Regions from separate parts of the Paenibacillus sp. FSL W7-1088 genome, predicted to be linked through region 2. Evidence: a T-box and tRNA genes for the amino acid it is inferred to sense, from the RefSeq annotation. Region 2 holds a T-box; the other holds one or more tRNA genes.
What was found. The T-box of region 2 lies ahead of MKY42_RS26195 (valine--tRNA ligase). A T-box ahead of a tRNA ligase gene usually reads a tRNA of that ligase, here a tRNA-Val.

Region 1: it has a tRNA-Val gene. The T-box ahead of MKY42_RS26195 (valine--tRNA ligase) is inferred to sense a tRNA for this amino acid. The anticodon was not compared.

What each region holds. Positions count from the first base shown of each region.
Region 1 is NZ_CP150216.1:5,005,970-5,022,049, reverse strand. Features, by position in the region: gene MKY42_RS22660 (hypothetical protein) at 1-4, shown strand, start outside; gene MKY42_RS22655 (DUF3889 domain-containing protein) at 58-378, shown strand; gene MKY42_RS22650 (hypothetical protein) at 547-759, shown strand; gene MKY42_RS22645 (hypothetical protein) at 753-1,034, shown strand; gene MKY42_RS22640 (DUF3892 domain-containing protein) at 1,095-1,331, opposite strand; gene MKY42_RS22635 (GNAT family N-acetyltransferase) at 1,442-1,885, opposite strand; gene MKY42_RS22630 (hypothetical protein) at 2,122-2,376, opposite strand; tRNA gene MKY42_RS22625 (tRNA-Val) at 2,521-2,593, shown strand; gene MKY42_RS22620 (hypothetical protein) at 2,863-3,273, shown strand; gene MKY42_RS22615 (helix-turn-helix domain-containing protein) at 3,606-3,941, opposite strand; gene MKY42_RS22610 (NADH-dependent flavin oxidoreductase) at 4,068-5,264, shown strand; gene MKY42_RS22605 (organic hydroperoxide resistance protein) at 5,483-5,902, shown strand; gene MKY42_RS22600 (YdhK family protein) at 6,147-6,707, shown strand; gene MKY42_RS22595 (hypothetical protein) at 6,794-6,973, shown strand; gene MKY42_RS22590 (TetR/AcrR family transcriptional regulator) at 7,066-7,557, shown strand; gene MKY42_RS22585 (SDR family oxidoreductase) at 7,558-8,298, shown strand; gene MKY42_RS22580 (hypothetical protein) at 8,399-8,596, shown strand; gene MKY42_RS22575 (copper amine oxidase) at 8,825-9,379, shown strand; gene MKY42_RS22570 (DUF1292 domain-containing protein) at 9,477-9,794, shown strand; gene MKY42_RS22565 (aminotransferase class I/II-fold pyridoxal phosphate-dependent enzyme) at 10,033-11,508, opposite strand; gene MKY42_RS22560 (MFS transporter) at 11,804-13,096, shown strand; gene MKY42_RS22555 (hypothetical protein) at 13,398-13,997, shown strand; gene gndA (NADP-dependent phosphogluconate dehydrogenase) at 14,169-15,578, shown strand; gene MKY42_RS22545 (shikimate kinase) at 15,906-16,080, shown strand, end outside.
Region 2 is NZ_CP150216.1:5,790,845-5,806,924, reverse strand. Features, by position in the region: gene hemL (glutamate-1-semialdehyde 2,1-aminomutase) at 1-945, shown strand, start outside; gene MKY42_RS26205 (RluA family pseudouridine synthase) at 942-1,850, shown strand; gene MKY42_RS26200 (LysM peptidoglycan-binding domain-containing protein) at 1,987-3,465, shown strand; T-box leader at 3,624-3,902, shown strand; gene MKY42_RS26195 (valine--tRNA ligase) at 3,962-6,628, shown strand; gene MKY42_RS26190 (folylpolyglutamate synthase/dihydrofolate synthase family protein) at 6,706-8,082, shown strand; gene murC (UDP-N-acetylmuramate--L-alanine ligase) at 8,139-9,458, shown strand; gene MKY42_RS26180 (SPOR domain-containing protein) at 9,578-10,777, shown strand; gene MKY42_RS26175 (DUF4321 domain-containing protein) at 10,923-11,165, shown strand; gene MKY42_RS26170 (Maf family protein) at 11,258-11,869, shown strand; gene radC (DNA repair protein RadC) at 11,905-12,594, shown strand; gene MKY42_RS26160 (rod shape-determining protein) at 12,789-13,823, shown strand; gene mreC (rod shape-determining protein MreC) at 14,012-14,884, shown strand; gene mreD (rod shape-determining protein MreD) at 14,884-15,417, shown strand; gene minC (septum site-determining protein MinC) at 15,491-16,080, shown strand, end outside.

The DNA.
Region 1 (16,080 bases), 780 kb from region 2:
GTAAAATAAACTTCTACAGGGCAGGCTAACGTAAACATTGCCCAAGGAGTGAATGATATGAGAATGCTCATCGTAGCCCTGATGACGGTGATACTAAGTTTAAGTGGACTAGCAACAAGTTCAGCAACGGCGATTCCGGATTATGCGAAGTGGGGAATCATTGCAGTGAAGGAAACGCAAACCAAGTACAACGTGGACATTTTGGATTACAAACACATTGGCCGCACCTCGTTAACAGCAGACCAATCCCGTGAACAGTTCAAGTTATGGGTACGTAATAAAGACGGTAAACAATTTGCTGTATTTGTGAATGTTGATTTTAACCCGTCTACCCAGCAGCTGAAAAAAGTACAATTCACGGAATCGGATCGACGTTGAACTGAACAAGAACTGCACAGCAAGAAAGATAGGAACCAGACTTCTCTGTAAAAGGGAGTGAGTCTGGTTTTTTAATTTCAAAAAAATCCTTTTTTTAGTTGTTGAATAAAGAACTTATGTTCGCATATAATAATAAAACAAACACATGTTCTTATTGGAGGGATGATTATGCTAGGGAAATATATTGGTCAGATGGTGGAGCTCGTCTACATGGATCGTGCAGGGCATATTACACAGCGGCAGATTCGAATCAACAGTGTGCGGGAAGGGAAGATTAGAGCATCCGCAGGGAAAGAGGGGGCACCCCGAACATTTCTGGAACAAGGTATTCTGGCATGGCGTCCCGTACTCCATAAGGAAGGGAAGGAAGAAATATGCTGAATGATTTTGAACGCAAAATTTTGCGTATTATTGTTAATTATGCGGGGCAGCGTCGCCGGGTGCCACGAATGGATGAGTTGGAGAATAAGACGGGCAGAAGCAAGGCGTTCATTCATGAGTCACTGCTGGAGCTTGAGCGCAGGCAGCATATTGTGTGGGAAAACAAGTCTACGCTGGAAGGCATATTAATTCTGCAAGCATGGGAGCAGGAACAACAGCCCATTCGTAAAAGCCCACCCGCTGGAGATGCCGTGAAATATTTTACCGAATATTAAAACGTAAAAAACGCCAACCCGGAATGCCGGATTGGCGCCATGTGAGGCAGCATACATCTATTAGAAGATAGGAAGTTGATCAAGGTTATTGGTTGGGTCGCCGTCTGCATCACCGCGAATGTACATTTCGCCGTCTTTGCCTTTAAAGACGTTTACACCTGCAATTGCTCCTGCTTTGACTTCTGCCAGTGCTTGTTGGTAGTCCAGCACACGTCCGGATGAAGTTTGGAACGCTGTCAGATCACCGTCACCATTTTTTTGTACTGCTGTGAAGCTTTCGCGTGTCGTTTGATCCATGATGTCACACTCTCCTTATTTGACCAAATAGGAATCTGGTTACCTCTTTAGCCTGTCCGGATCAAAAAAAAGTATGCATAGCATGGCTTCATATCGCTCGCAGTGATAATTTACAGGCTCTTTTGCATCCGAACATGCAGAATGTCTGCATCATAAAAAGGCTCTTCCGAGATTACTTCATATCCGAGCTTTTCGTAGAACTTCTGCGCCTGGCATTGTGCGTCCAAAACAGAGTAGGAAAGTCCCAATTCGCGTGCCCGTTCTTCCATGGCTAACAGCAGCACACGCCCGTAGCCGAAAGCACGATGAGATTTGAGAACAGCGATACGCTGCATTTTGGCGGTATCCTTGGTGTAATAGATCAGACGCCCTGTAGCTACAGCCTGTCCATCTATACTTAACAATGCGTGATGCACATCAGGACTGATGATATCATATTGATCGATCTCAATGTCAGCAGGCACCTGCTGCTCGATGACAAAAACATGATTGCGAATATTCAATGCTTTCTGAAGTTGCTCTTCAGTCGTTACATAACTAATCTCAGCTGCCAATTCTATACCTTCTTTCTGCTCTACGCTATCAGACTGAATTATACAAAAAAATGCTTTTCCTGTATAGTTAAGACTGGAACATACTGGGAGAGGAGGGATGAACCATGGGTATGGCAGGAGTGATGGCAATCACCCTTTTAATGGCGGCCGGCATGATTGCTTTGTTGTATTATGTGACCAAGAAGGTGTACTCCAAAAAGTGGGACGAAGATGAGTGAAATGCGACATCCTGTTCCTCAGGGTAAGACTTCAACATTGCCTTGTGGGGAGTACACGTCATGCACAACAGACTTGGAATACACATCCAGCCAAACGGGCAGGTCATCATTCACCTCTTTGGGCTCTTTTAACTGTTGAAATTGTACGGTATGTTCATCCCGTTCCAAACTGCAACCGACAGAAACGTATATTAATGCAACAAGCGCAATCAGACAGGCTACGTTTTTGGCAGTGATAATGAAACGCAGCTTACGTTCTCTCATATTCCTCATATGGAAGTCACCTCGTCATCAAAATGGTAATCATTCCTTTATTGTGCACCAATTCGAATAAAATATTACCAATATAACGATTGACAATGAACACGGTTACTTGGTATGATACTGTTACTTGATTGGCAAACAATTAAATATCATGATCTGTTAGCTCAGCTGGGAGAGCACTATCTTGACAGGGTAGGGGTCAGTGGTTCGAGCCCACTACAGATCATACGTAAAAGTCCTTGCACAGAAAGGGCTTTTTTCTTTGTGGTGGGTGTGGTTTGTTGATTACATTATAATTATGATCAAACGTTCGAGGTCACAGAAAATCAACTTATCAGTTTTAATTAATTTTAAGTTGATCAGACAGGTACAAAATCTCAGGGGAATAATGATTTGAAAAAAAGGATTAGATCTCTAATTTTTCCATCTATATATTTGAACGAATATTTATTAATTGAGTTGGCAAGATCAGAAATAAAAAGTGGGGAATAATAAATGTCTAAGGCATCTCTAATAGCAATTGGTTGTATTGTTTGCACCTTCGGATTTTTAATGAAAGCATCAGGGCAAGTTTGCACATGTTTATCACTAGCTGGACTAACATTTTTTATTGGAGATATGATTCATGCTTCTCGAAGTCTCTCATCAAATACCTTTTCTAAAGTATTAAAGTATGTTGGGTGCTTTATTTATATTATTTCTGCAGCCATAGGAATTTTAGCACTCTTCCCGGAATCTGAAATTTTCCGAATGTGTTATGACATCTTTGGTAATGTAGCAGATTTTTGCAGAATTGATCAAGCCTCTATTGATTCTAAAATTCCTATTATTTCTCTTGGTTGTACAATGATATATATTGCAATACGGATAATGATAGCTGAGCGTAGTGCGGTAATTACAAGATAATAAGGTGAACTTAACCACCAGAACTAGAAAAGGTAGTTTTTTGTATGTTCGAGCCAAAATAGCTGAATGACTATATTACTGATAACAGTAAGACTGAATCCACCAGTCTTGGAGTCTTGTAAGGTTCAAAATCTTCCCTTACTCCACTAATATAGTAACCTTAATTTGCGTTTTGTCACCAATATTAGTCATAGCTTCTCATTGCTCCTACTAGATTACCTTAAATGGTAGGGGCAGTCGTTCGATCACTACGGATTAAAACGACAGAGCCTTACGTAGTAGTCATACCACTGAAGTAGAGAGGGAAAACATCCTTCGCGTCAACCCTTTCACTAATTCTTCTGCAAATCAGCAAGATTCTGTCTACCCCAATCGCAGAGAATCTCCAGCACAGGCATCAGCGTTAATCCTTCACGAGACAAAGAGTATTCTACTTTTGGCGGTAATTGTGGGTACTCTGTACGAATAATTAATTGATCGGCCTCTAATTCCTTCAGTTGAGAGCTTAACATTTTATGTGTAATTCCATCCAAGGCTCTTTTCAATTCTCCATATCGCAATGTTTCTTTTTTCCATAACCAAAACAAAATATGCATTTTCCATTTTCCACCGATCAACGACATGGCATGTGTGAATGGTCTAACGTTTACTTCCTCAGCAGTTTCCATATTCCACTCTCCTTTTAGATAGTATCTACCTTTTAAGTGCATACTATACTCTCATTTCACCCTACTATACAATAACTCATGAAACAGAGACAAGGCTGAACAAGCCTAATAAAAGGAGAGATATGTATGGAAAATAATAATCGTAATTTCTTGCAGCCTTATACATTTGCGAATGGTTTTACGCTGAAAAATAGAGTGGTCATGGCGCCAATGACAACGATGTCCAGTTTCTTCGATGGTTCCATCACCAATGATGAAGTCGATTATTATGCCGAACGGGCGGGTGGCCCTGGGATGATCATTACAGGTGTTGCGTATGTAACCGATGGAGGAAAAGGCTTCGAAGGTGAGCTTTCCATTGCAAGTGATTCTACAGTCAAAGGACTGTCCAAAATTGCAAGAGCCATTCAGAAAGACGGAACGAAAGCCGTTGTACAAATCTTTCATGCAGGGCGCAAAACAAACTCCAAAACGCTAAGAGGTGTACAACCCACCAGTGCGAGTGCAATCGCTGCCGCACATCCAATCGACTCGGAGACGCCGCGTGAATTAACACCTGAGGAAATCGAAAGCATTATTAAGGACTTCGGCAGGGCAACCTTGCGGGCCATACAAGCTGGTTTTGACGGAGTAGAGCTTCACGGGGCCAACACGTATCTGTTGCAGCAATTTTTCTCCGTCAATTCCAATCAACGGTCCGATCAGTGGGGTGGCAGCTTTGAAAATCGTATGCGATTTCCGCTGGCAGTCATTCAGGAGGTTGCATCGGTTATCGATGCCCATGTGGATAAACCCTTCATCCTCGGTTATCGGATTTCACCCGAAGAAATTCATATGCCGGGCATCCAGCTCGAAGACTCCCTGGCTTTTGCCCAGGCTCTGACGAACACTCGGGTTGATTACATTCATTTGTCGATGGGAAGTTACAAACGAACCTCTTTAAACCAACCCGATGACAAGGAGCCGATCTTAACTAAATTCGTTCGGGTTCTGGATCAAAAAAAACCTCTGATCGGTATTGGATCGATTGAGCGGCCGGAAGACGCAGAAGAAGTTGTCAACGCGGGGGCAACTTTGGCTGCACTCGGACGGGAATTGATTCGCGAGCCGAAATGGGTACAGAAGGTAAAAGCAGGCGACCTTGGCAGCATTCGTTACCAAATATCTCCGTCTGATATGGATGAACTGCGCATTCCATTGGCAATGCAGACTTATCTAGAAGGTTCGTTTCGGGAGGTTATGCACTTTACTACCGACAGTCAGGAAGGGACTGATTACCAGAATTCGCTTGCACCGATGGAGGGCTTTGAGAAGAAGATGTAAAAGTTAATATATATTAAGGTGGATTCAACTTTTGGATCATTAATAAATATGTATCAATTACGGAGCAACCATTTCCTTGTATTACATGAGGAAGTGGTTGTTTTTTTATAATAATGATTTACAAACACAATTTAATTGTGTACAATGTAATTGTTAGCAATACAAAAGAGATGTACCTTTACAAAATAAAATCTAAACATACAGAGGAGCCAATACTCATGAAAACATTATATGAAACTACAGTTATTAATACAGGTGGACGTCAAGGGATTGTGCAATCGCCAGATAACGTATTTATGCTTGATGTCGCTGCCCCGCCTGAACTGGGAGGCAAAGTGACGACAGCTACGAATCCAGAGCAATTGTTTGCAGCAGGCTACAGTGCTTGCTTTAATTCGGCGCTGGAGTTTCAGTTGAAGAAACACAAAGTCGAAATTGAGAGAAGCACGGTATCGGCTACGGTTATGCTTGTGACAGACCCTACGGATAATGGTGTGAAACTGGAAGTGGAACTTGAAGTTAAAATTGAAGGTCTGGATGAGGAGACAGCACAGAAATTTGTCAAACTTGCTCATGACTACTGCCCATATTCCAAAGGCATCAAAGGGAACGTCAATGTTACCGTTGGGCTAGCTTAATCATTAAGCCAAGCCAAGTCAATTCAACCGTTAGTTTGAACTTCATTGTTGAAGTCTGAAGCACGTATCTAAAATACGGTCTAAACTACCTGAAGGCCTCCGAGAAATCGGAGGTTTTTTTGATATGCTCTTTAACTTTGCAGCGACAACCAATAAATAGGTAATGAAATCAATTACGATTGAAATATACCCATATGGGGTATATTATAAGAGTAGAAATCGAAAGTTCAAAGGAGTGCAACTCATGAAAAAGTATGCAATGATATTGCTGACTACGGTGATCACGGGCAGTCTGATGTTAAGTGGATGTGGCAAGAATGCTGGGCAGGATAATAGCAGTAGTGACAGTCATGCAATGAGTACAGGAATGATGCACCACTCGGATTCGGGAGAATTACCGGAAGGGCTGCAGGAAAAGAAAAATCCTACATATCCAGTGGGCAGCCAGGCCGTGATGAGTACGGACCATATGGCTGGAATGAAGGGTGCAGAAGCGACCATTGTGGGGGCCTATGAGACGACAGCGTATGCAGTCTCGTACACACCCACCACAGGGGGAGACATTGTGAAAAATCATAAATGGGTGATCCAAGAGGAAATTCAGGACCATACGGATCAACCGTATGCAGCAGGAGCAGAGGTTGTGCTGAATGCTGATCACATGTCTGGAATGAAAGGTGCCAAGGCAACGATTGACTCTGCTGAGCAAACGACGGTATACATGGTTGATTATAACCCGACCACAGGCGGAGATCCGGTGAAGAATCATAAATGGGTCACGGAAGAAGAATTGTCTATTCAATAATATATTTTAATGAATAAACAAATTTTCACTCAATTATGGGTTATACTGGAACTATAAGATTAAAGTTGCTGGAAAGGGGAATGTATATGATGGACTTTAGCAAGCCGCCCCATGCTTCGGAATCACATACACACAAACAGCGCCATGAAGAAAATGAACAACAGCTTTTAGCCGGAGGAAAAAGCATTTGGTGGGAAATCAGCAACTGGCTCATTCTCGCTGGGATACTTGCGGTGATCTTCGTATTGTTTAAGTTCGTTTTCTAGAAAAGATTAAACATTAAAACTTTGGATAAGGGCCATATTACATGGGCTCTTTTTTTTACGCTCGTACATATAAATCATCAACCGAATAACAAATGACAAAAATAAATATTTGTCACGAAAGCAAGAAAGAATTACTTGAAGGCGTGACTGCACAATGGCTTGAAGATGAGATTATCGCGCCTTGGACGGCAATAACTAAGGATCAGAGTTATAACAGAGAGGGCACACGTCATCTAAAAGTATATATAGAAGCATTAATCGCTCGTAAACGTCATTATGCCGAATCCGATGCAGAGTTGTTTGAGATGTACGCACGGGTAACCCAGGAATCAGCAGATATTATCAATAAACATGTGCAGCATCTGGTGCGTCATTTGAGTGAGATCATCCAGCAGGAAAACCCATTCCAATTCAACAACCCAGATGTGCTTGCTGCGGCGATTCTTCAAGCTACCGCTCGTTTTCATCATCCGGCACACGTCTACGAATGGCAAAGCCCTGCAATTGATGCGGAATTTGAGCAGGTGTGGTTGTTGATCGAAAAGGGATTATTACATTTGGAACAAGAGAGGGAGTCATCGTAAATGAAAAAGCTAACAGGTAAAGTGGCCATTGTAACTGGCTCATCCCGGGGGATTGGACGTGCTATTGCAGAGCAACTCGCTGAATTGGGCGCAGATGTCGTCATTAACTATGCGAGCAGTCCCGATAAAGCAGAACAGGTGGCAGATATTGCTCGTCAAAAAGGAGTGCGTGCCATTACCGTTCAGGCTGACCTTGCTCGGAAGGAAGATGTGGAGCGTTTATTTTCCGAGACGATTAGCCAGCTTGGAAAAGTTGATATTCTGATCAACAATGCAGGCATCATGAAAACGACGCCTCTGGCAGATGTGACTGAGGAAGAATTCGATCAGCAGTTTGCCATCAATGTTAAAGGTACATTTTTTGCTTGTCAGCAAGCATTGAAACACATGGAGGATCAGGGCCGAATCGTTAACTTCTCCACTTCCGTAAACGGACAGATGTTTCCGGGATACAGCGTGTACGCAGGTACCAAAGGTGCAGTTGAACAGATTACTCGTCAGCTCGCGAAGGAATTTGGCTCCAAACAAATCACCATTAATGCCGTTGCACCAGGTCCGGTGAATACCGAATTGTTTTCAGTCGGAAAGACGGAGCAACAGCTCGAAGGGCTGCGTAAAATGAATGCATTTGGTCGTCTGGGTGAGCCAGAGGACATTGCCAATGTGATCTCTTTCCTTGTCAGTGCAGAGTCGCAATGGGTCACAGGACAGACGCTGCGTGCAAACGGTGGCTTCATTTAATTATATCATGCACGAAGTTTACTCTTTTTGACACACAACCGGGCGAATCCCCATATGATGCATTACATCAGCAAGTAATTGGGGAAATGGGGAATCCGGGATGGCAAAAGCAAAGGGAAAAAAGGCTCCCGTGTTAAAGAGTGACAAACTTCGTGTATCCATGAAGTTGGTTACTTCGGATGTATGTGAGCGCTGCAAGACCCCCTGTACACGAGGAATGGATTATGCAGCACGGATGCGAACCGATGGAGCTGTAGGCAAGGGCGTACCTTGTATATTGACTCGTCATACCTCGTAGTCAGCAGCATAATAAAATTGATCCACAAGAAATTCGCATAATTACGCATTGCCAATAACTATACTATAGGGGCGTCCTTTAACAGGGTACGCCTCTTTTTGATCGTTCCAAGGGGTGGAAAATATTCTGGATAAAAAATGAAAAATGATGAAAAACAGCGCAACTTTGTGGATGAGTCTGCAGTATAAATGTACAACAGCTAGCAGCAGGGGAGGGAATATTGACAGAATGAAATGGAAAAGAATTTTGCTGTGTGTCACGGTATTCTCCTTGCTCGGCGGGTCTTTATTGTTTGCAGATTCAGTGAACGAGAAGATTCGGGTTCTCATAAACGGCAAGGAAGCAGCTGACGGTGGTTATCTGATTGACGGAACGACCTATGTACCTGTAAGGGAAGCGGGCGGAATCGCCAGATGGGATAGCACAAACAAGAGAGTAACGGTTATCAAACCGAATGTACATATTTTTCTCTTCAAGGGAGATACCGTGTTTGGCAACGTGAACGTGGGTAAGTTGAAATTTAATGTGTTCTCACAAGTCGATAGTTTGACAACGGATATAGCTGCTGTAAAGGTGACGATTACCAACCCAAGTGGTGAGGTTAAGGATATTCAATCCCAGGAGCTTAAGACACAGAAGGATAACTTCTGGTTCCGAACGTACGATTTTACGTATGATTTTAGCCGGGCTGGTAAGTACCAAATCGGTTTTTATATTAAAGAAAATGCAAACAGTGGTTATGTGCTGGCAGCCGAGAAAATCATTACCGCGCTGAACGATTGAAGCAAAAATAACCTTGTCGGTTAAATTGACCTGAACCATTGAACATGTTACGATATGCAAGGTTACACAATTTCTATTTATAAAGCGAGGTATATCAATGAGCGATCACACACATGAACACGGCGATGCCTGCGGATGCGGTCAAGACCACGACCACGACCACGAGCATGAAGAAGTTCTTCTGACACTGACAGACGAGAACGGAAATGACGTGGAAATGGTTTTGGTGGAGACGTTTGACGTGGAGAAGCATGTTTATGCGCTCCTGCTGGAACGTAACAATCCTGAAGCTGACGGCATCATTCTGCGTATGGAAGAAGAAGACGAGGAAATGGTGCTCTACAATATTGAAGACGAAGAAGAGTGGACCCGTGTTGAAGCGGCGTACAACGAACTCGTTGCAAGCCAAGAATAGTCATCCTTTTGGAATAAAGCAAGAAGGCTCCTTGATCACAGGGGGCCTTTTGTTTGCTTTTTATTAGGTGTATCTGCTGTTTTTTCTTGTCATAGGGACAGTGAAATAGGTGGGAAAATGCAAACGATACAGCGATCATAAGCCCAAGGCAGGACAAGTATGGGTGGAGAAAAAATAAAAAGGCCAAGCATCCCGCTTGGCCTTAGAGATCGATCAACCTCATTTAGAGGTGGCTGTTCTAGAAAATTGCATCTGCTTCTACGATGACTTTTACGTTAGTTACGCTACGGTCTTCAGGTCCTTTTACAGGCAAACCAACTTCAACATGATCAATGATGTAGTCGATGTTTTCCTGAGTGATAACCTCACCTGGAAGCAGAATCGGAATTCCTGGCGGATAAACGTAGATGAATTCCGAAATAATCCGGCCCGCGGATTCCTTGAAAGGAATGACTTCGGTATCACCATAGAACGCATCACGTGGAGTCAGCATCAGCTGTGGCACATCTGGAACCTTGACCACCAACTCATGAGCTGGATTCACTTGATAATACGTACGGGATAGATCTTGCAGGGCGCTCAGCAAGATTTCTACCGAATCATCCGTATCTCCCGGCGTGATGAGGCAAAGAATATTATACATATCACTGAGCTCCACCTCGATTTTGTAATGCTCACGTAGCCAGTTCTCTGTTTCGTAGCCTGTAATTCCAAGGTGGCGAACATGAACAGTTACTTTGGTTGGGTCGTAATTAAAGGTAGCCTCTGTGCCCAGGAGCTCTCTGCCGAAGCAATACAGACCGTCCATATCATTAATGGAGCGTCTTGCAAACTCAGCCAGATCAATAGCTTTCTGTGCCATCTGATGGCCATTCAGAGCCAGATTACGTCTCGACGTGTCGAGCGAAGCCAGCAGGATGTAAGAAGTCGACGTCGAAGTCAACATACTCAAAATGGTTTGTACACGTTGCGGATTGACATATCCATTCTTCGTGTTCAGGTTAAGTACAGAACTCTGAGTCATGGATCCACCCAGCTTGTGTACACTTGTTGCAGCCATATCAGCCCCGGCGGCCATAGCTGAGAGTGGCAGATCTTCATGGAAATGAATGAGTACGCCATGCGCTTCATCCACAAGTACTGGGACTTGATAGCTATGCGCCAGTTCAACAATTTCTTTCAGATCGGTACATACGCCGAAGTACGTTGGGTTAATGACGAGCAGTGCCTTGGCATCAGGATGACGCTCAAGAGCACGTCGGATCGCGCCCGTAGTGACACCGTGATCGATCCCTAGATTGGCATCCTGCGCAGGAGAGACGAACACAGGTTTCGCTCCTGAGAAAATGATGGCAGACATGACCGACTTATGCACATTACGGGGCACAATAATCTTGTCACCCGGCTCACATACGGACAAAATCATGGTCATGATGGCACTGCTTGTGCCTTGCACACTAAAATAGGTATAATCGGCTCCGAAGGCATCGGCTGCCAGAATCTGCGCTTCCTCAATGACACCGGTTGGCTGATGCAAATCATCTAGCGGTGCGATGTTAATCAAATCTATGGAGAGGGCATTATCGCCGATAAATTCACGAAATTCGGTATCCGTTCCCAATCCTTTTTTATGTCCCGGAATATGAAATTGCACCGGATTGAGTGCCGCGTGATTTTTTAAAGCGGTAAACAGCGGCGTACGGCGGTGATCCATCAGTGCTGTCACAACCTTTCCTAATTATAATTTGTAAGAAAAACGTCTTTCGACGTAAATTCTATGAAGACAGACCGCATATAGCGGATGTTATTCTTGCGATCACGGATTTAAGTTCAGCTTCGCTGAAAACTTATCATATTGTAATCTCAAACAAATTTGAGTATAGCAAATTAAGAACCGAATGCAAGCAGTATTGCTTGACAATTTTTCGAATTGCTGAGATTTGGACACATCCCCGAGGGTTACAGTAAGGATAGGAGATGGGCAAGCGAGCATCGAAAGGGGAAAAAGAATGCAAACCAATACAAAACCAGCCAAAATCTTGCGATCACCTTTTTTTATCGCCATGTGGCTAACGCTTTTTCTAGTTGAAATCATTAAGGGTGCCCTGCTGGTCGCTATTTTGCCCGTGTATATGGACAATATTCTGGGCTTGTCCGCTGGCGTGATTGGTGTGGCCTTTGCCCTTCAATATTTGGGAGATAATCTGTTCCGGGCTCCCTCTGGCTGGGCTGCAGAACGGATTGGGTTCCGCGCGACAATGGTGACGGCCCTAATTTGTACATTAGTTGCTGTAATCATGATTATATTCTTCAAAAGTGCATTTGGACTTGCCATGGCTTGTCTCATTCTTGGAATTGGTACGTCACCCCTTTGGCCTTGCGCCATGACAGGCGTGACCGCGATGTCGGGGCCGCAGAACAAAAACGGTACAGCCATGGGCGCGCTGGAGATGGCGGCTCTTGGGGGCACTGGACTTGGGCCGATCGGCATGAACTGGCTGCTGGAGCGGACGCATCACGATTACCGCACCATTTTCCTGGTGTTGATGGGTGTTGCAATCCTGGTTATTCTGGTCGCCTTAGTTCTACCCGGACGTGTCGTTGTTGAGGGAGAGCATGCGCAAAGTGAGACCAGCCGGGCAGATATGAAATATCCGGCTAAACCGAATATTCTTACGCCTTTCATCCGACTCAAAAACAGTGTCCAGGGCACATTGCAGCGGGTACGCAGCACCCTTAATGTGAATCCGCTCGTATATCCTGCACTGTTTATGCAGTCTTTTGTTATTGGCCTGCTCAGTCCCGTGCTTACGCTATACACTCGCACAGACCTGCACATCTCGCCCAACCTGTACAGCTTGTTGCTGATAGCCGGTGGTGGCATCACGGTCATTGCACTGCTACCTGTAGGGAAAATGGTAGATCGGTTTGGAACGGCACCGTTCCTTAACATCGGTTTTTTGATGGCAGCAGCAAGTCTGTTTGCTTTTTCTTCCATTACGTCCATTCCTGTTGTGTTCGGCATCGTCATGCTGGTTGGCGTTAGCTATGCGATGATTCTCCCAGCCTGGAATGCGTTTGTAGCCACATTGATTCCCAAAGGAGAACGCGGAGCGATCTGGGGTTTCTTCTTGACCCTTCAGGGATCAGGCATGGTCGTAGGGCCGATTGTATCCGGTCTGCTGTGGGATCACATTAGTCATCCTGCGCCATTTATCGGAAGTGCTGTCGTTATGGCTGGACTTGCTGTTGTGCATTATGTGTTATCCCGTAAACCGTATCGTACAGCTCCTGCCAAATGATGCGATTGAAGTCTGGTAAGGTTGATCTATTAAAAAAGGGAGTTCCAACAACCGTACAGGTTGTGGAACTCCCTTTTTGATTGCTAAAATGCATACATTTCGCGGCCATTATATCATGAAAAACGGGAGCTTGCCCCTGTGCATCTGCGGAAAGCTGCGATCCTTCGGATCAATCGGTGAAAAATAGTCAAATAACCAAGTACCCTTACATAAAATGAAGTATAAAATAGGGTAAGCCGATTGAGTAGAAGCGATTGAAGAAGATGGCCGGAGCATCTCCGGTACAGATGGAGGGAGTGCCGTGAATAAGAGTTATGAAGTTGAATATTGCAATCTGGAGCTGCGGTTCAACCGTCGGCATATCCAAAATTTGATCAAAGACCTTATTCGTGAGGGGTATTCACTATATTGGAGCGAGGACGAATCCTTTTTTATTCTGTCAGTCCGCACCGGACGCAAACTGGTAAAGCTCCGTTTTCAACAGACGCGCAGCGGGAATTACAAGATGACGGGAGATTATATTATCAAGGACGCAAAGCTTGCGGAATGGTTAGAGAAGCTGATTGGGGATACACGCGGGCATGCCGTTGTGAAACGGTTTAAGGATCAACAGATGACCGTGGAGAATATTTTGTTCGGTGAAGTCATTCGTCTCGTTGAAGTATCCGGGTTCAAACAGCGTGTTATTTTTCAAAAGGAACCTGCGCCGACGGCGGAAGAGATGGAAGAAATGTTCCTCTCGCGCGAAGGTGAGGAGCGACTCATGCTGCTGCGCATGGAAGTGGATGATGAACTGGAGCGTCTGTATGCCGCCATTCAGATGGATAATATCGAAAAAGCAAATGCCTGTCGGAAAGTCTTAAAGCAATTGTCAGGGCACCTGTTGATGCTGGAAGGCTGACATATAACGCTGTATTTATGAAAATACGATGAACACCTCAGGTAATTGGGGTGTTTTATCGCTGTGCGACCATGGTCCGGGGTTCACTTCTATGCGTAAAACCGTTAAAATGGGGGTATTGTTGAGAATTCATTTCAATAAAATTAATTGGAGCAAAGGATGGAGGACCAGATGGCGAAACAACAGATCGGTGTCATTGGACTTGCAGTAATGGGCAAAAATTTGGCCCTTAACATTGAAAGCAGGGGTTTCACGGTATCGGTATTTAACCGTTCCCCGGAGAAAACCAACGATCTTCTGAAAGAAGCCGAAGGTAAAAACCTGACAGGCACATTCTCTATTGAAGAGTTTGTGGCATCCCTGGAATCCCCGCGCAAAATCCTGATTATGGTACAAGCTGGTTATGCAACCGACGCTACCATTGAACAACTGCTTCCTCATTTGGATGAGGGCGACATCATTATTGATGGCGGTAACGCATACTTCCCTGACACCCAACGTCGCAGCAAAGAGCTGGAAGACAAAGGCATTCGCTTCATCGGTACAGGTGTATCCGGTGGGGAAGAAGGCGCGTTGAAAGGCCCGGCAATTATGCCAGGTGGACAAGAGAGTGCGTACAAGCTGGTTGAACCGATCCTGACAGCCATTTCGGCCAAAGTCGGGGACGATCCTTGTTGTACATACATCGGACCGGACGGTGCCGGACACTATGTGAAAATGGTGCATAACGGTATCGAGTACGGAGATATGCAGTTGATTGGTGAAGCTTACCACTTGCTCAAATCTGTATTGAACGTATCCGTTGAAGAGTTGCATGAGATCTTCACCGAGTGGAATCAAGGGGAGCTGGACAGCTACCTGATCGAAATCACTGCAGATATCTTCTCCAAATATGATCCAGAAACAGGCAAACCAATGGTTGACGTCATTCTGGACGCGGCTGGACAAAAAGGAACAGGTAAATGGACAAGCCAAAGCGCGTTGGATCTCGGCGTTCCATTGTCCATGATTACGGAATCCGTATTCTCCCGTTTCCTGTCTGCTATGAAGGACGAGCGTGTAGCAGCTAGCAAAATTCTGAATGGACCAGCAACTGAAGCGTTCTCTGGCGACAAAAAAGCGTTCATCGAGAATGTTCGCAAAGCCCTGTTTGCAAGTAAAATCGTATCCTACGCACAAGGCTTTGCCCAAATGCGCGCAGCTTCCGACGAGTATGGCTGGGATCTGAAATACGGCAACATCGCCATGATCTTCCGTGGTGGCTGCATCATCCGTTCCCAGTTCCTGCAAAACATTAAAGAAGCGTATGACAAAGATGCAGCACTGAAAAACCTGCTTCTGGATCCATACTTCCAAAACATTGTTGAATCCTACCAAGGTGCATGGCGTGAAGTTGTAGCTGCTGCGGTAACTCAAGGCGTTCCGGTTCCTGGGTTCTCCAGCGCATTGTCCTACTACGATAGCTACCGTACAGAGCGTTTGCCTGCAAACCTGCTGCAAGCACAACGTGACTACTTTGGCGCTCATACGTTCAAACGTCTGGACAAAGAAGGCAGCTTCCACCACAACTGGATGGAATAGTAGCGTATACGCAAGTCCGTGAAATCTGGCTAAAGTGTCCTGAATGAGGGGCCTTGGCTTGAAGCTAGGCATGGACAGAAGCTTGGAAAGGGGACTTGGAGAGTCGGTTCATACCGATGAGCTCCAGGTCTCTTTTTTATCGTATGTGTAAGCTGATCTGAGTTCGTTGAAATCGTTTGGAGTACATGGACATGCTTCGATATGCTCTGGAATTGCTTGCGGATGCTTATAAGGAAGTCGGTCACTATGGCCTTCCCCCGTCCGCAGGGCTGTGTTATGATAGGACAAAAGTGCTCACGAATTGCTTGAATTAAAGGAGTGTACACCTTGAGCAAGTCTAACAATATTATTCTCATCGGCATGATGGGAACTGGCAAATCAACCGTTGCTGACATGCTCGCACGCGAGCTGGGTTACCGACTGATTGATGTGGACGCCGCGGTGGAAAAAGAGGAAGGCTGTACGATTCCTGAATTGTTCACAGGCAAGGGAGAGACGTATT
Region 2 (16,080 bases):
ATGGTGAATTCCGGTACGGAAGCAACCATGAGTGCAATTCGGCTGGCACGTGGTGTAACCGGACGCAGTAAAATTTTGAAATTTGAAGGATCATATCACGGACATGCCGACAGCTTGCTGATCAAAGCAGGATCTGGTGTAGCAACACTGGGTCTGCCTGACAGCCCTGGTGTTCCTGAAGGTGTGGCCATCAATACGATTACGGTTCCATACAATGACCTGGAGTCAGTGAAGCTTGCTTTTGAACGTTATGGTGAAGAACTGGCAGCCGTCATTGTGGAACCTGTTGCAGGTAATATGGGAGTTGTGCCACCAGTTCCAGGTTTCCTTGAAGGCTTGCGTAGTTTGACGTCTCAATACGGCAGTTTGCTCATTTTTGATGAAGTTATGACCGGATTCCGTGTAGGGTTGAACTGTGCACAGGGACGATATGGCGTAACACCTGACCTGACTTGTCTGGGTAAAGTCATCGGTGGCGGGCTTCCGGTGGGTGCTTATGGCGGCAGACGTGATCTGATGGAACAGATTGCTCCGACCGGACCGATCTATCAGGCAGGGACGCTGAGCGGTAATCCGCTGGCTATGGCAGCAGGTTATACGACACTTAAATTGTTGACACCGGAGGTCTATGATCGTCTGGAGACACTGTCCGCACGTTTGCAAGCAGGATTCGAGAAAAATGCAGCTGAGACGGGTGTAGCCATAACCATTAACCGTGTTGGTTCCATGGTATGTCCATTTTTCAGTGCTGTTCCGGTTACGAATTATGATATCGCCAAAGAAAGCAATCTGGATCAATTTCGTCGTTACTTTGCGGCCATGATTGATCAGGGTGTGAGTGTTGCGCCTTCCCAATACGAAGGCATGTTTGTCTCTGGCGTGCATACGGAGCAGGATATTGACGATACGATTGAGGCGAACCGTAAGGCCCTTCAATCGCTATGACCATCAAAAGTTGGAAACGCCGCGGGGAATGGCTTGAGCTGATGCCAGGCAAAGCGGTGACGGGAAGTTCAGACAGGCAAACGGCTGCAGAGCAATGGCTCTTGTCCGAGCTTCAGTTACCAGAGAAAATGTTGCGTCAGCTAAAGACGAACCAGGGCATACAACTGGCAGGGGACCGGCTTCGGCTGGCCCTTTTTGCGTCTCAGCCGATCGATGTTGAACCGCGTTGGACGGATATCGATGTTTTGTATGAGGATGACTTCTGTCTGGTTGTGCACAAACCGGCCGGAATGAAGCTTCATCCCGATGGGAGCCGGGCGGATCAAGCGATTACGCTGGATCACGCGGTGGCCTCCTATTACGAAATGAATGGAATTCAGGCGAATGTACGCCATGTTCATCGTCTGGACGAGGACACAACTGGGCCTGTTTTATATGCCAAAAATGCTTTTGCTCTCGCCAAACTGGATGAAGCCATGCGGCGTAAAGACATTGGGCGGCATTATGTTGCCATTGCAGGCGGTCAGATATCCACGGAGCTGATTACGATTGATGCTCCGATTGGGAAGGACAGGCATCACAAGCAACGCAGACGTGTCTCTGAAGGTGGACAGGACGCTGTAACTCATGTGGAGATCGTGGAGGTGTGGGACAGGGCTACCCTTGTCCGGCTGACACTGGATACAGGGCGTACACACCAGATTCGGGTGCATTTAAGTTATGCGGGGCATCCCCTCGTCGGAGATGAGTTATATGGAGGCAGAAGGGATTCTATTGGTCGGCAGGCGCTTCATGGTGAGACGCTGAGTTTTAGTCATCCGCTCACAGGGGCACGAATTGAAGTGGCTGATCCTTGGCCGCAGGATTTCGAACAACTGGCAGGGCGGGAAGACAAGGACCAATAAACTGGGAAGGTTTGCATAAAAGGTGGCATGCTCATCTCATTCAAGGCATATAGATGGGGTAACGAAGGATTTGGACCATGGATCAGTCCCATGAGAAGGATCATGGTGAACATATGCCGAAAGGAGGACGCCACCTTTGTTGAATCAACCTTATGGTTTGCGGTTCGATATTTATGAGCGCGTTCATTTGTCAGAGGGAGTCCCTGCGATTGAGGAACTGGAGGAAATTGAGTTATATCCCCGTATTCAGGTGATCGGTCAGGATGATCATGCAACATTACGAGGTCATCTTTTGCTAACAGGTGCGTATCGGGGAGAGAATGAGATCTCGGAGGAACTCAAACATTTTATCCCGGTGGAGATCACGGTACCCTTGAACCGGGTAAGATCGCTTGAGGATATTTCCATTGAGATCGAAAATTTTGATGTCGATTTGTTATCCGACCGAAGTCTGAACATTACTGGCGTATTGTCGCTACGCGGCATCGAGGGCTTTCCGGTGGAGGAACCGCAGGTCTGGTCAGCAGATGAATTTACCGTTATACATTCGCCCGATCCTAGGCAGGGCGACCGTTCAGCTGACACAGAGCAGACAGGCAGCTCTCCCAATGTATTTGCTCAGGAGTATTTGCTTCAACGGAGCGAAGAGGAGCTGCAGCGGGAACATCTATTTCAAGCTACTCCCGAACCGTTTCAGTCTTGGCAGCAAGGGGATGGGAACGCGGAGCAAAGCAAAATAGGAGCTGAAAACAACGAAGAGTCCTCATCCTTGAGGGACAAGGAGGATGAAACGCAAGCGGAAGTGTTGTCCGATACGCCTTCTCCCGTTTCGTCTTTTTTGGCGGAGACAGCCGACAGGTTGGCTTCTTACCCTGAATCCGAGCCTTTGCTTCCTCTGGCTGAAGAGTCGTCTGTCTGGTCCGAGCCTTCCGTCGAGACCTTACATACGAACTTGAGGAATTCGGAACAGGCCGATTCCAAGCGGGACGCGCAGCCTTCCGATGAACCTGCAGCACCGGACGTATGGCATTTTGAATCTGCCCGATCCGAACCAAAGCAAGAGGAGAAGGCGGTTGCAGATGTCCCGGCAGGTTCGCAGTCAGAGAACTGGCAGGATGTCTTTGCAGCGTCTGAACCGGAAATTTCAGAGGAAGACAGACCTCCTCTTGAAGCGTTGGACACGAATGAGTCCGTTGAAAAAGAAGCATTTATTCCTGAACCTGTGGCTGAGACGGAAGACAAGCCGGAGCTCAAGGTTGCTTTTGGCAGCAAGAGAGAGACTGCGCCCAAACAGGAAGAAGGCGTGGGCATCTCCTCCTTGTTATCCTCTGGCAGAGTGACACGTGAAGCGGAAGCAGAACGGGAGCAAGAGGCACTCGCTGGAGTCCTGCAGGAAGAAGCATACCAGCCTGATGATGTAGAGTGGAAGAACCTGTTTCTCGGCACCATTGTCGATCAGACTCCGTTCCGTAAGGTGAAATTATGCATTGTACAGCGTGAAGAGACACTCGATACTATAGCAGACCGATATCAGTTAAGTACCCGAGAGCTCCAGTTGTATAATCGTCTTTCCGAACAGGTTGTGGAAGAAGGACAGATTCTATATATCCCTTAACCTGTAGGCAGGTTTAATGACCATTTCGACCCGTGATCCCTTGAGGATGGCGGGTTTTTGCTTTATCTGCCCTCAACCTGCATTGCAGCACGCTTTTTCCGCTGTTGTCAGGTTGACTATCGGGCACGGGCAGGGTATGATGTGTTTAGGTTTTTTGAAGAACAACGTGGATCGGGAGTAGTAGACAGTATGACCTTTCAGAGAGCGGGATTGTAGCGCTGGGAAATTCCGTAGGAACCAACTGATCGAAGTCGCCCGGGAGTTGCCTGTTTGAATACAAGGGATGAGTAACTTTAGTATCATTCATTCCTAAGGTAGGATGGGCCGGTCGCAGCCGTTATCTGCTTGAAGTGTCACGTAAGTATAGAAGGGGTAGTCTATCTTCTATCTGCGTGAAACAAAGGTGGTACCGCGAAAGCTAACCTTTCGTCCTTTGATGGATGAAAGGTTTTTTTTGTTTTTTGGCGATGATGAATAAGTAACGGAGGAATGACACATGTCTGAACAAAAAAATTCAGCTGCAACAGAAATGCCAACCACATATGATCCGAAAGCTGCGGAACAAAAATGGTATTCCACTTGGATGGAAAATGGATATTTCAAGGCAGGCCAGCGCAAAGACGCTGAACCTTATACGATTGTAATTCCACCCCCGAACGTAACCGGAATGCTCCATATCGGGCATGCGCTCGATTTTACACTGCAGGATATTCTGATTCGTACCAAGCGGATGCAGGGCTATGATGCACTGTGGCTGCCGGGTTCTGACCATGCAGGTATTGCTACTCAAACCAAAGTAGAGCAGAAATTGCGTGAAGAAGGTCAGACTCGTTATGATCTGGGACGCGAAAAGTTCTTGGAGAAGGTATGGGACTGGAAGGAGCAATACGCAACAACCATTCGTCAGCAATGGGGCAAAATGGGCTTGTCTCTCGATTACTCGCGTGAACGTTTTACACTGGACGAAGGTCTATCCCAGGCTGTACGTAAAGTGTTTGTTCAACTGTATGAAAAAGGCCTCATTTATCGTGGCAAACGAATCATTAACTGGGACCCGGTGAACCGGACTGCACTGTCCGACATTGAGGTTGAATATAAAGAAGTTCAGGGTCACTTGTACCACCTGCGTTATCCGCTCAAAGACGGAAGTGGTTATGTCACAGTAGCGACTACTCGCCCGGAAACGATGCTGGGAGATACGGCAGTTGCTGTTCATCCGAAGGATGAGCGTTACGCAGACATGATTGGCAAGGTGCTCGTTCTGCCTATTATCGGACGCGAAATTCCGGTTATTGCAGATGAGTATGTAGATAAAGATTTCGGAAGCGGCGCCGTGAAAATTACGCCTGCTCATGATCCGAATGACTTCGAAGTGGGCCTCCGTCATGATCTGCCGCAGATTACGGTGATGGATGAGACGGGTACGATGAATGCCGAAGCAGGCAAATATCAGGGACTTGATCGCAGCGACTGCCGTAAGCAGATTGTTGCCGACCTGCAAGAACAGGGCGTATTGATCAACATCGAGGATCATACGCATCAGGTTGGACACAGTGAACGTACAGGAGCTGTCGTTGAGCCATATTTGTCGACACAGTGGTTTGTTGAGATGAAGCCACTCGCAGAAAAAGCGATTGAGAAGCAACAAAGCGGTGAAGGGGTTCATTTTGTTCCGGATCGTTTTGAGAAAACGTATCTGAACTGGATCGAGAATGTTCGTGACTGGTGTATCTCTCGTCAATTGTGGTGGGGTCATCGTATTCCTGCCTGGTATGACGAGGAGACTGGAGAAGTTATTGTATCTGCTGAAGATCCGACAACATTGCCAGAATACGCTGGACGCAAGCTGAGACAGGATGAAGACGTTCTGGATACATGGTTCAGCTCCGCATTATGGCCATTCTCTACATTAGGCTGGCCGGAAGACACGGAAGATCTGAAACGTTATTACCCGACAAGTGTACTCGTAACAGGGTATGACATTATTTATTTCTGGGTGGCGCGCATGATCTTTACCGCTCTGGAGTTCACGGAAGAGGTTCCGTTCAAGGATGTGCTGATGCACGGTCTTGTTCGTGATGCAGACGGACGCAAGATGTCCAAATCGCTCGGCAATGGTGTTGATCCGTTGGATGTGATTGAGAAATATGGTGCGGATGCAATGCGTTACATGATCTCTACAAGCAGCACTCCGGGTCAGGATCTCCGTTTCCGCTGGGAGCGGGTTGAACAGGCTCGTAACTTTGCCAATAAAATCTGGAATGCATCGCGCTTCGCTTTGATGAATCTGGAAGGGTTCACCTATGAAGATCGTGATATTAGTGGAGACCTTGGAACAGCGGATTATTGGATTTTGCACCGCCTGAACGAAACTTCTCGTGATATTACGCGTCTAATCGAAGCATATGAATTTGGAGAAACAGGCCGTTTGCTGTATAACTTTATTTGGGATGACTTGTGTGACTGGTATATTGAATTTGCGAAGTTGTCCTTCTATGGTGAAGATCCGGTTGCCAAGAAGAAAACACAATCGGTACTTGCTTATGTGTTGGATCAGACTATGCGCCTGATTCATCCGTTCATGCCGTACATTTCGGAAGAGATTTGGCAGCATCTGCCGCATGAAGGCGAGACGATTACGTTGGCTTCCTGGCCGGTGTATGACCCTGCGTTGGAGAACCCAGAAGCAGTTGCCGAGATGAACCTGCTTATGGATACCATTCGTGCAGTACGAAACATCCGTGCAGAAGTAAACGTACCAATGAGCAAGAAAATTGAATTGATGGTGAAAGCGAACAACGCAGAGACATCCAGCATCATTGAACGCAACAGCCATTACATCAAACGTTTCTGTAATACGTCCGAGTTCGACAGCGGCCTGGATCTGAGCTCACCGGATAAAGCAATGACTGCTGTCATTACTGGGGCTGAGCTGTACCTGCCGCTGGCGGGTCTTATTGATATTGATCAGGAAGTGGCTCGTCTGGAGAAAGAGTTGCAGAACCTTGAGGGCGAAGTACTCCGTGTGGAGAAAAAGCTGGCGAACGAAGGCTTTGTTGCCAAGGCTCCTGCCAAGGTTATCGAGGAAGAGCGCGCCAAGCAAGCGGATTATTCCGATAAACGGGATAAGGTGATTGCACGAATCAAGGAACTGAAAGGTTAATATATTCGGGTCGGATGGAGTGCTTATGCGCCATCCGGCCGCTTTTTTCAACCAAACTCAAACCGAAGGTGAATCATATGACGGAACTTAACGGGACAGAAATAGCATCTCCTTTACTTACCTATGACGAGGCCGTGAACTGGATCAATGGCCTTATTCCTTTTGGCATCCGACCTGGATTGGAACGAATCGAGGGATTGATGTCATTGCTGGGCAATCCTCACCAGCGTCTCAAATTTATTCATGTCGCGGGAACGAACGGCAAAGGTTCGACTTGCGCTTTTTTGACGTCAGTGCTTCTTCAGTCGGGATATGATGTTGGAACGTTCACATCCCCGTATATCACCAAATTCACAAACCGTTTTCAGTACAACGGTGAGGACATCCCGGAAGAAACGTTGCTCAAACTCTCGAACCGTCTGTATCCGTTGGTTCAAGAGATGGCTTCAACTCCCCTTGGATCACCCACGATGTTTGAGGTATCCACAGCACTCGCCCTTCTGTATTATGCGGAAGAGTGCTACCCGGACATTGTGGTATGGGAGACAGGGCTCGGGGGAAGGATGGACGTAACGAATATTGTTACACCCGTGGTATCGGTCATTACCAATATCGGTATGGACCATACGGATGTACTGGGAGATACGATTGAGGCGATTGCTGGAGAGAAGGCAGGCATTATTAAGGCGGGGGTACCCGTTGTTACCTGTGCCACGCAGCCAGAGGCTGTGAAGGTGATTCAGGAAACGGCAGAGCGGCTGCGTTCAACCGTGTATCTGGCGGGAGATCGTTTCTCCTATCATAGGCTGGACAGTGATGAGAACGGACAATCTTTTCATTTTACAGGACCGTTCCGTGATCTGGACGTTCGTATTCGCATGCAGGGCGTACATCAATGCGATAATGCTGCGGGCGCACTTATGGTACTGGAGTTGCTTCGCCAATACATGGCATTTATGCTGGATGATGAAGATATTGCACTTGGACTGGAACATGCCTTCTGGGCAGGACGGTTCGAGAAAGTGGTTGATCAGCCCCGCATTGTTCTGGATGGAGCACATAATCCGGAGGGTGCCGAATCACTGGCCAAGAGCATTATCGACGTATATCCTCACAACAAGTTAATTTTGATGATGGGCATGCTGGCGAATAAGCATCACGAAGCGTATTTGCAGCATATACTGCCACTAGTGGATACGCTGATCCTGACCGAGCCAGATTTCCGACGCAAAATGGATGCAGCCGATTTGCTGCAGATCGTCGAACGGGTACGTCCCGCCATTGCGAAACCGGAGCTGGAAATCATCGTCGAGCCCGAATGGGCAAAGGCACTTGATCTATTGAAGTCACGGACGGAAGCGGAAGATCTGGGGGTGGTGTCCGGCACATTGTACCTCATTGCAGATGTGCGGGCAGCCCTTTTGCATCAAACCGATTCTGAAAAAGGTTGGTGAAAGTTTTGTTAAATACATCGGAACACGTTCATTTTATAGGAATTGGCGGATATGGCATGAGTGCCATCGCGAGAGTTATGCTTGAGATGGGATACACCGTTACCGGATCGGATGTCGCTTCACAGGAGTTGACCGAGAAGCTGGCAGCCAAGGGAGCGAAAATATATATCGGACATACAGCAGAGCACGTAAATGGGGCAGACCTGGTTGTCTACTCTACGGCTGCTCCGGCTGATAATGTGGAGCGGGTGGCAGCTGAAAAGCTGAACATCCCGATTCTGCATCGCGCCCAGATGCTCGCACGATTGCTGAATGAGCGCAAAGGTGTGGCTGTAGCCGGGGCTCATGGCAAAACAACCACGTCATCCATGATTGCACTTGTTATGGATAAATGTGATACAGACCCGACATACATCATTGGCGGGGAAATCATGAACGTGGGGACCAATGCCAAGGCAGGGCAAGGCGACTGGGTCGTTGCCGAGGCGGACGAGAGCGACGGTTCATTTTTGCAGTATCACCCTTGGCTCGGTATTGTGACGAATATTGAAGCGGATCACCTTGAGAACTACAACAGTGATTTTGAGGAACTCAAAAAGGCTTATGTGCAGTTCCTGAGTCAGATTCGTCCAGAAGGCACGGCTATTGTGTGTGCTGACGACGAGAATGTTCAAGCCATTTTGCCAGAGCTGAAATCACGGGTAACCACATACGGCATTGATTATGCTGCTGATTATACGGCAACAGATATCGTGCTTGGCGACCGCCGAATTTCCTTCACGATGAGCCATCAGGGCAATGTGTTGGGTACGGTGGAGTTGTCAGTTCCAGGTAAACATAACGTTTATAATGCGATGGCTACGGTCATCACCTGTCTGGAAGCAGGTATTCCATTTGAGAAAATTACGGCTGCCATTATCCAGTTCCATGGAGCAAAACGCAGATTCCAGGTGCTGGGCGAGGCGCGTGATATGCTGATTATTGATGACTATGCGCATCACCCGACCGAGATTGAGGCTACAATCAGTGCGGCCAAAGCAACGGGGAAACGTATCATTGCGGTATTCCAGCCACAGCGTTACACACGTACGTTCTTCCTGCTTGATGCGTTCAGTCGTGCCTTTGCAGAAGCGGATGAGGTTCTCATTACCGACATCTATTCCCCTGCGGGTGAAAAACAGATTGAAGGTGTTCACTCGGCTAGGCTGGTTGAACTCATCGTTCAAAACAGTAATGCTTCTGCACGTTATCTTCCGACAAAGGAAGAAGTTGTTGCAGATTTGCAGAACCGTCTTCAGCCAGGCGATCTTGTGCTCACGATGGGTGCAGGTGATATCTGGAAAGTTGGCGATACACTTGCCAAAGGGTTGAAATAAATACAATTGTAAAACCGTCTGACTTCATTTCGAAGCAGGCGGTTTTTTGCATGAAATGGAATGTTTCTGACTCTCTCCACATATAGCTGTTATAAATGGGACAAAGGAGAGGGTACGGGGTGAGCAATGCTAGAATGACGTTTCGCTTTGGGGATAACGAGTCGGACAAGCCTGAAAATAAGGGGATACCCACATCCAGCACATTTGCAGCTTTGAGTGAAGAAATTCCGCACAGTCCGACGCCAACACCAACGCAGTTGAACACAACACCTTCATGGACACCAGAGGAGATACCCGGTGACTGGGGAGAGACGATGCTGACAGGCTCCACTGTACCTGAACCTTACCCAAGAACGGATAAGGATTCTAAACTCGATGAGCCCGGATACAGTTATAAGCATCTAACTGCGTATCCGGGAGAGGAGGACGAGAACAGATCGGACGAGAATTATGGAGGCCATGATTGGCTTGCAGATAGTGAAAACTACTCGTATAAGCGAAATCGCCCCCCGAGGGGCTGGAAAATGATTGGTTCAGTAACGGGTGCGCTTGTAACCGGGGCCCTCTTCGGCATGGTTATTCTTTCTTTTTTTAATCGGGAAGGGGCTGTAGATCCTGGGAGCAAGATGCCCGCCAATCAGGAGGTATCGGCCGTGACAGGTCAGCAGGGAGTGGCAGGTTCGGAACAGCAGCTCCAGGCAACGACTACAGGCGGCAGCTATTATGCACTGCAATATGGTGTATTCAGTTCTCCTGAACGCGCTGAACAGGCGAAGGTGGAGCTGTCCCAGGCAGGCATTGCGGCAGGCTCCGATCCGGAGGACGGTAATCGGGTATATGCAGGCATTTCGGCTGACCGTGAGGAGGCCAAGCTGCTCAGCTCAAGGCTTAAGGCCGAAGGTGTGGAGCTGTACGTTAAGGAAATCGTCAACCCTGAAGTGAATCCGGCAGTTTTCGGCGGAAAAGCAGAGGATGTGAAGCAATTCTTCGCAAGTGGGTCGGCTTTGGTTGAACAACTGTCTACCCTCTCCATCCAGCAACTTGGTCAGTCTGTTCCTGAAGCCGTTTCAACCGAAACGATGACCTCTTTACAGAACCAGCATCAGCTCTGGCTGACCGGTTTGAATAGTATTGCACCGGGTCTGAGTGCAGACGTACAACCCTATGTATCCGCGATGGAAAAATCGATGAACAGTGCGGTAACGGCAATTGCCGAATACAACAAAAATCCGGCTAATGTGTATATGTGGTCTGTACAGTCCGATCTAATGGAATATGTATTACAGCAAAAAAAATGGCTTGAAGCGATAAAACAGTAATCAACGCTTTCCCATAACACAGCCTTGAAATACCTATCCGGCAAGGAACTGGAAATAGTTCCCCTTGCCGGATTTGTGTTTGTATTGACGTACAAAACCCCGTATAATAATGTGGGTGTCAAAAAATGGCGAGGGAAGATCACCAATGAAAAAAAACTTCGGCATGTTATTGCTGTTTCTGCTGCTCGGCTGGCTGGCCGGTGCGTGGATCGCCAAGGCACTGCAGCCTGTAAAGGCCGTTGCCTTTCTAACGAAAGCCACGACCATTCGTTGGTCGCCGCAGGCTGATCTGGATATTATCAGTTATGATATTTCATTTCAATTTCAAATGAGCCTCCTGAGCTTGATTGGTATTATTGCTGCTGTATGGCTGTATCGCAGGTTATAGGAGAATGACGAATTTTGACGAAGAAACTAAAAAAATGATATCTACTAGCGTGATCCGACAGGATGTCGCCGTAGCATAAGGGGCCGGTTATTTTGGATAAAACACAACAGCGTCGCATTATTCTGGCTTCGACATCGCCACGGCGTAAAGAACTGATCGCATCACTTCATCTAGCTTTTGAAGTAATACCAAGTCACGCCGATGAAGATACACCGCCGGAATGGACTCCTGAACAGACCGTACAGGAACTTGCGATGCGTAAGGCACTTGCCGTTTATCGCGGACTGGAAGGCCGTGAACAGGACGCAGTTATTGTTGGTAGTGACACTGTTGTCGTTCTGGACGGTGATATTCTCGGTAAACCCGTAGACGAAGCGGACGCTGTACGTATGTTATCTCGTCTACAGGGTCGTGTACACCGTGTTTTCACGGGAGTAGCTTGTATCGATGCAGGAAATGGACAATCCATGGTTCAGTATCGGCAGACGGATGTAACGATGAAGGAACTGTCTGACGCTACGATTCGTGCGTATGTTCAGACTGGAGAGCCTTCGGACAAGGCAGGATCATATGCCATTCAGGGCATTGGTGCTTCACTGATAGAACGTGTTGAAGGATGTTATTTCAATGTGGTGGGACTACCGTTGTCCTTGCTTAGCGATATGCTGGATGGATTTGGCGTACATGTACTGCCACGAACATGAAGTTCCGCAATTGACGATCTGAAAAGAGGGAACATATGGAGTCGCCTCAATATATGATGCGCGACATCCCCCAGGAAGAACGCCCGAGAGAACGCATGATGGAATACGGGGCGGGCGCCTTAAGCCATGCTGAATTGCTGGCGATCTTACTTCGAACAGGCACAAGACAGGAGTCCGCAGTGCATATGGCACAGCGGATTCTGACCGAAGCGGGTGGAATTCGCTCGTTGATGGATTTGAGCCTGGAAGAACTGACTGCAATGAAGGGAATCGGCATGGCCAAGGCTGTACAGCTGAAAGCCAGCATTGAGCTTGGTCATCGGATTGCGAAGAGCAGACTTACACAGTCAACTTCAATCCGTACCCCTCGTGATGCGGCCGATATTCTTACCGAACAATTACGTTACTTGCAGAAAGAACACTTTGTGTGTCTTTTCCTGAATAGCAAAAACCACATTATTGCCCAGGAAACACTCTCCATGGGCAGCCTTAACGCTTCGATTGTACATCCGCGTGAAGTGTTCCGGGCTGCCATCAAATGCAGCAGCGCCTCTATTGTGTGCGCACACAACCATCCCAGTGGTGATCCTACGCCTAGTCCAGAGGACATCCAAATAACCAAAAGACTGATCGAGGCCGGCTCAATTGTCGGCATAGACGTGCTGGATCACATTATTATCGGAGATGGGACGTACGTAAGTTTGAAGGAGAAGGGCTTAGTATAATATAATGGTTGGCGTTGATGTTTTCCTATGAATGTTGACGGCGTTGTCCGTAGAAGATAGGTTCACTTTACACATGCAAAACAATGCAACACAAAACAAATGCGAATAGTAGCTCCACCATGTTGGTGGTAATGAAAATGAAACGCTCTTGATTCACTGGAGCGGCTATATGAGGCAGAAAAGGAGATTACATTATGTTTGGTGGTTTTAACAAAGATTTGGGGATTGACTTGGGGACAGCGAATACACTCGTTTATGTACGTGGAAAAGGAATTGTGGTACGGGAACCTTCCGTAGTTGCTATTCGGACTGATACCAAAACTATTGAGGCAGTAGGGGAATCTGCCAAAAAAATGATTGGACGTACACCTGGTAACATTCGTGCCATTCGTCCAATGAAAGACGGCGTTATTGCCGATTTCGATACAACAGCAACAATGATCAAGTACTTTATTCGTCAGGCGCAGAAGCAACGTTCCATGTTCCAGCGTCATCCTAACGTGATGGTATGTGTACCATCCGGGATTACAGCGGTAGAACAACGTGCGGTTGAAGATGCAACAAAACAAGCTGGTGCTCGTGAAGCCTACACGATTGAAGAGCCTTTTGCAGCTGCAATCGGTGCAGATCTTCCAGTGTGGGAACCAACGGGAAGCATGGTTGTAGATATCGGTGGTGGTACGACCGAAGTGGCAGTTATTTCCCTGGGCGGGATTGTAACAAGCCGTTCGGTTCGTGTCGCTGGTGACGAGATGGATGAATCCGTGATTCAATACATTAAACGCCAGTATAATCTGATGATCGGTGAACGTACATCCGAGCAGTTGAAGATGGATATCGGATCAGCTATGCCGCTTGAGCAAGTAGAAACGATGGAAATTCGTGGACGCGACCTCGTAACAGGTCTGCCGAAGACGATTACGATTACATCGGATGAAATCAGCGAAGCTTTGGCGGATACGGTGAATGCCATTGTTGAAGCTGTAAAAGTAACCTTGGAGAAATGTCCTCCTGAGTTGGCAGCGGATATTATGGACCGTGGTATTGTTCTCACAGGTGGCGGCGCACTGCTTCGTAATCTGGACAAGCTGCTTGCTGGTGAGACAGGAATGCCTGTGATCGTAGCAGAGAACCCGCTCGATTGCGTTGCAATCGGAACAGGTAAAGCGCTTGAGAATATTCATTTGTTCAAGAGCAGAAGCAGTTCGGCAGTTCGTTCCAAACGTTAATTGACATATGCCATGTTTGGCTCGCTTATCGACCAAGCGGCATGATATCAATGAAGAGGACCCGGTTAACCCCGGGAGAGCTAATACCCGCATACCCGGGGAGAATCGGCTGATATTCTCGACGGGACTATAAGTCTGACAGTCTCCCCGCCGGGCATGGCTCGGAAGAGAATAATGGATGTTAGAGGGTGGTCGAACTGTTTAAACTGCTGGGTAACAAAAGACTTTTTGTTTTGCTGGTGGGCCTTGTTACATTTATCGCGTTAATGGGCTTTACGCTCGGTCCGCGAACCGCTCTATCCTGGCCGGAGAAATTCCTGAAGGATTCAGTCGGATTTGTACAATACGTATTTTACAAGCCCGCTTCTTCTGTAGCGGGCTTTTTCAAAGATTTGGCGAACATGCGTACGGTATATCAAGAAAATGAAGAGCTTCGTATTGCGATGGGGCACTATACCCGGGATCGACTGAAATACAATGAGATGGACAAAAAAATTGCGCAGCTGGAAGAAAATCTCAAATTCACTGAGGAGCAACGGAACCGATACAATTATGATACGCGAATTGCTCAGGTCATCAGCGCCAATTCCGACCCCAACAGCAGATCGATCAATATTGATATTGGCGAAAATGCCGGAATCAAACCAGGCATGGCGGTGACCTCGCTGGATGGTCTGGTTGGGGTTGTCAGTCATGTCAGCTCGTATACGTCAACGGTTAATCTGCTAACCTCTATGGACGCCAATGACCCAACATCCAATGCCATCGCAGCTACAGCCGTGGGCAAAGAAAAAGTGTTTGGCATGATTGAGAGTTATGATCCAAAATCCGGCATGCTCAAAATGACCAAGATCTCGGAAGATTCAGATATTAAAAAGGGTGATGAAATCATCTCCTCCGGGATTATCAACAATTTTCCAAAGTACATGCGCATCGGAGAAGTGCAAAAGGTTGAAGTTGGGGAATATGGTTTGACACGGACTGCGATTATTAAGCCTTATGCAAGCTTCCTTGACTGGAAAGAGCTGATTGTCATTATCCCACCTGAGGTAAAAGAATAATGATAACGCGCAAGCAAGTCTTATTCCTGTTACTGTTCGTTTTGTTCATTGTTGAAGGAACGATTCTTCCGCTGCTCATTCCTTCAGCCTGGCAAACGCGTATTTCTGCCAACCTGGTCTACATCGTGATTTTGTTTATTGCTGTATATCATCATCGGCACACGGCGTTGGTGCTTGGCATATGTTTTGGACTATTGCACGATGTCGTGTTCTACGGCGAAATGATTGGACCATACGGATTTTCGATGGGATTATCGGCATATATGATGGGACTTATTTTTCAAGCGCCGCGCGCACCACTGCCGGTTATGGTTTCCGTCGTCCTTTTGGGAAGTTTGCTGAATGACACCATGTTATTCTTTCTGTACAAGCTCTTCCAACTCAATCATGTGACATTTGACTGGGCGTTGCTTGAATACATGATTCCCAATTTGTTCATTCATTTTGTGTTTGCGCTTATCATTTATGTTCCTCTTCGGAAACAACTGGAGCGGATTGGTAAGAGAAAGAGCAAAGCACAAGAAGCTTCTTGATACATTTATGGAGGGAGAAGCAGGAACTTGGGGACCCGGGCACGAAATGTAATGAGATGGGAGGGACAGGCTTATGACGGTAAAATCGAATCACGTAACGATTAAAGGCATCCGAGACGGCCTGGTTTTCCTGTTGGACGATCAATGTGAATTCGAGGAATTGCTCTACGAGCTCCGCTATAAGCTGGAACACAGCCATCAAAATATTTTGACCGGACCGATAGTTCATGTGGATATCAAACTGGGCAACCGGGAAGTAACGGAGGACCAGAAAGAAGCAATTCTTGATATATTGAAACAAAAAGGGAATTTGCTCATTCGTTCCATAGACTCACCGGCCCTTAAACCAGAGGTTAAAGGGCCGCCGCCGATTATAACCATGTGTGGTATGGTACGTTCGGGTCAGGTACTTCATCATGAAGGGAATCTACTGTTTCTTGGTGATATCAATCCGGGGGGCACAGTAACGTGTACCGGAGATATATATGTTTTGGGTTCACTCAGAGGCATGGCTCACGCTGGAATTGGTGGGGACGAAGACTCGATCATTGCAGCTTCGGTGTTTGCACCAACGCAGCTGCGGATCGCTGACATCATCAGCCGTCCTCCCGATGAGTGGGAGAGCCGAGAGACCGGAATGGAATTTGCTTATTTACAGGACAA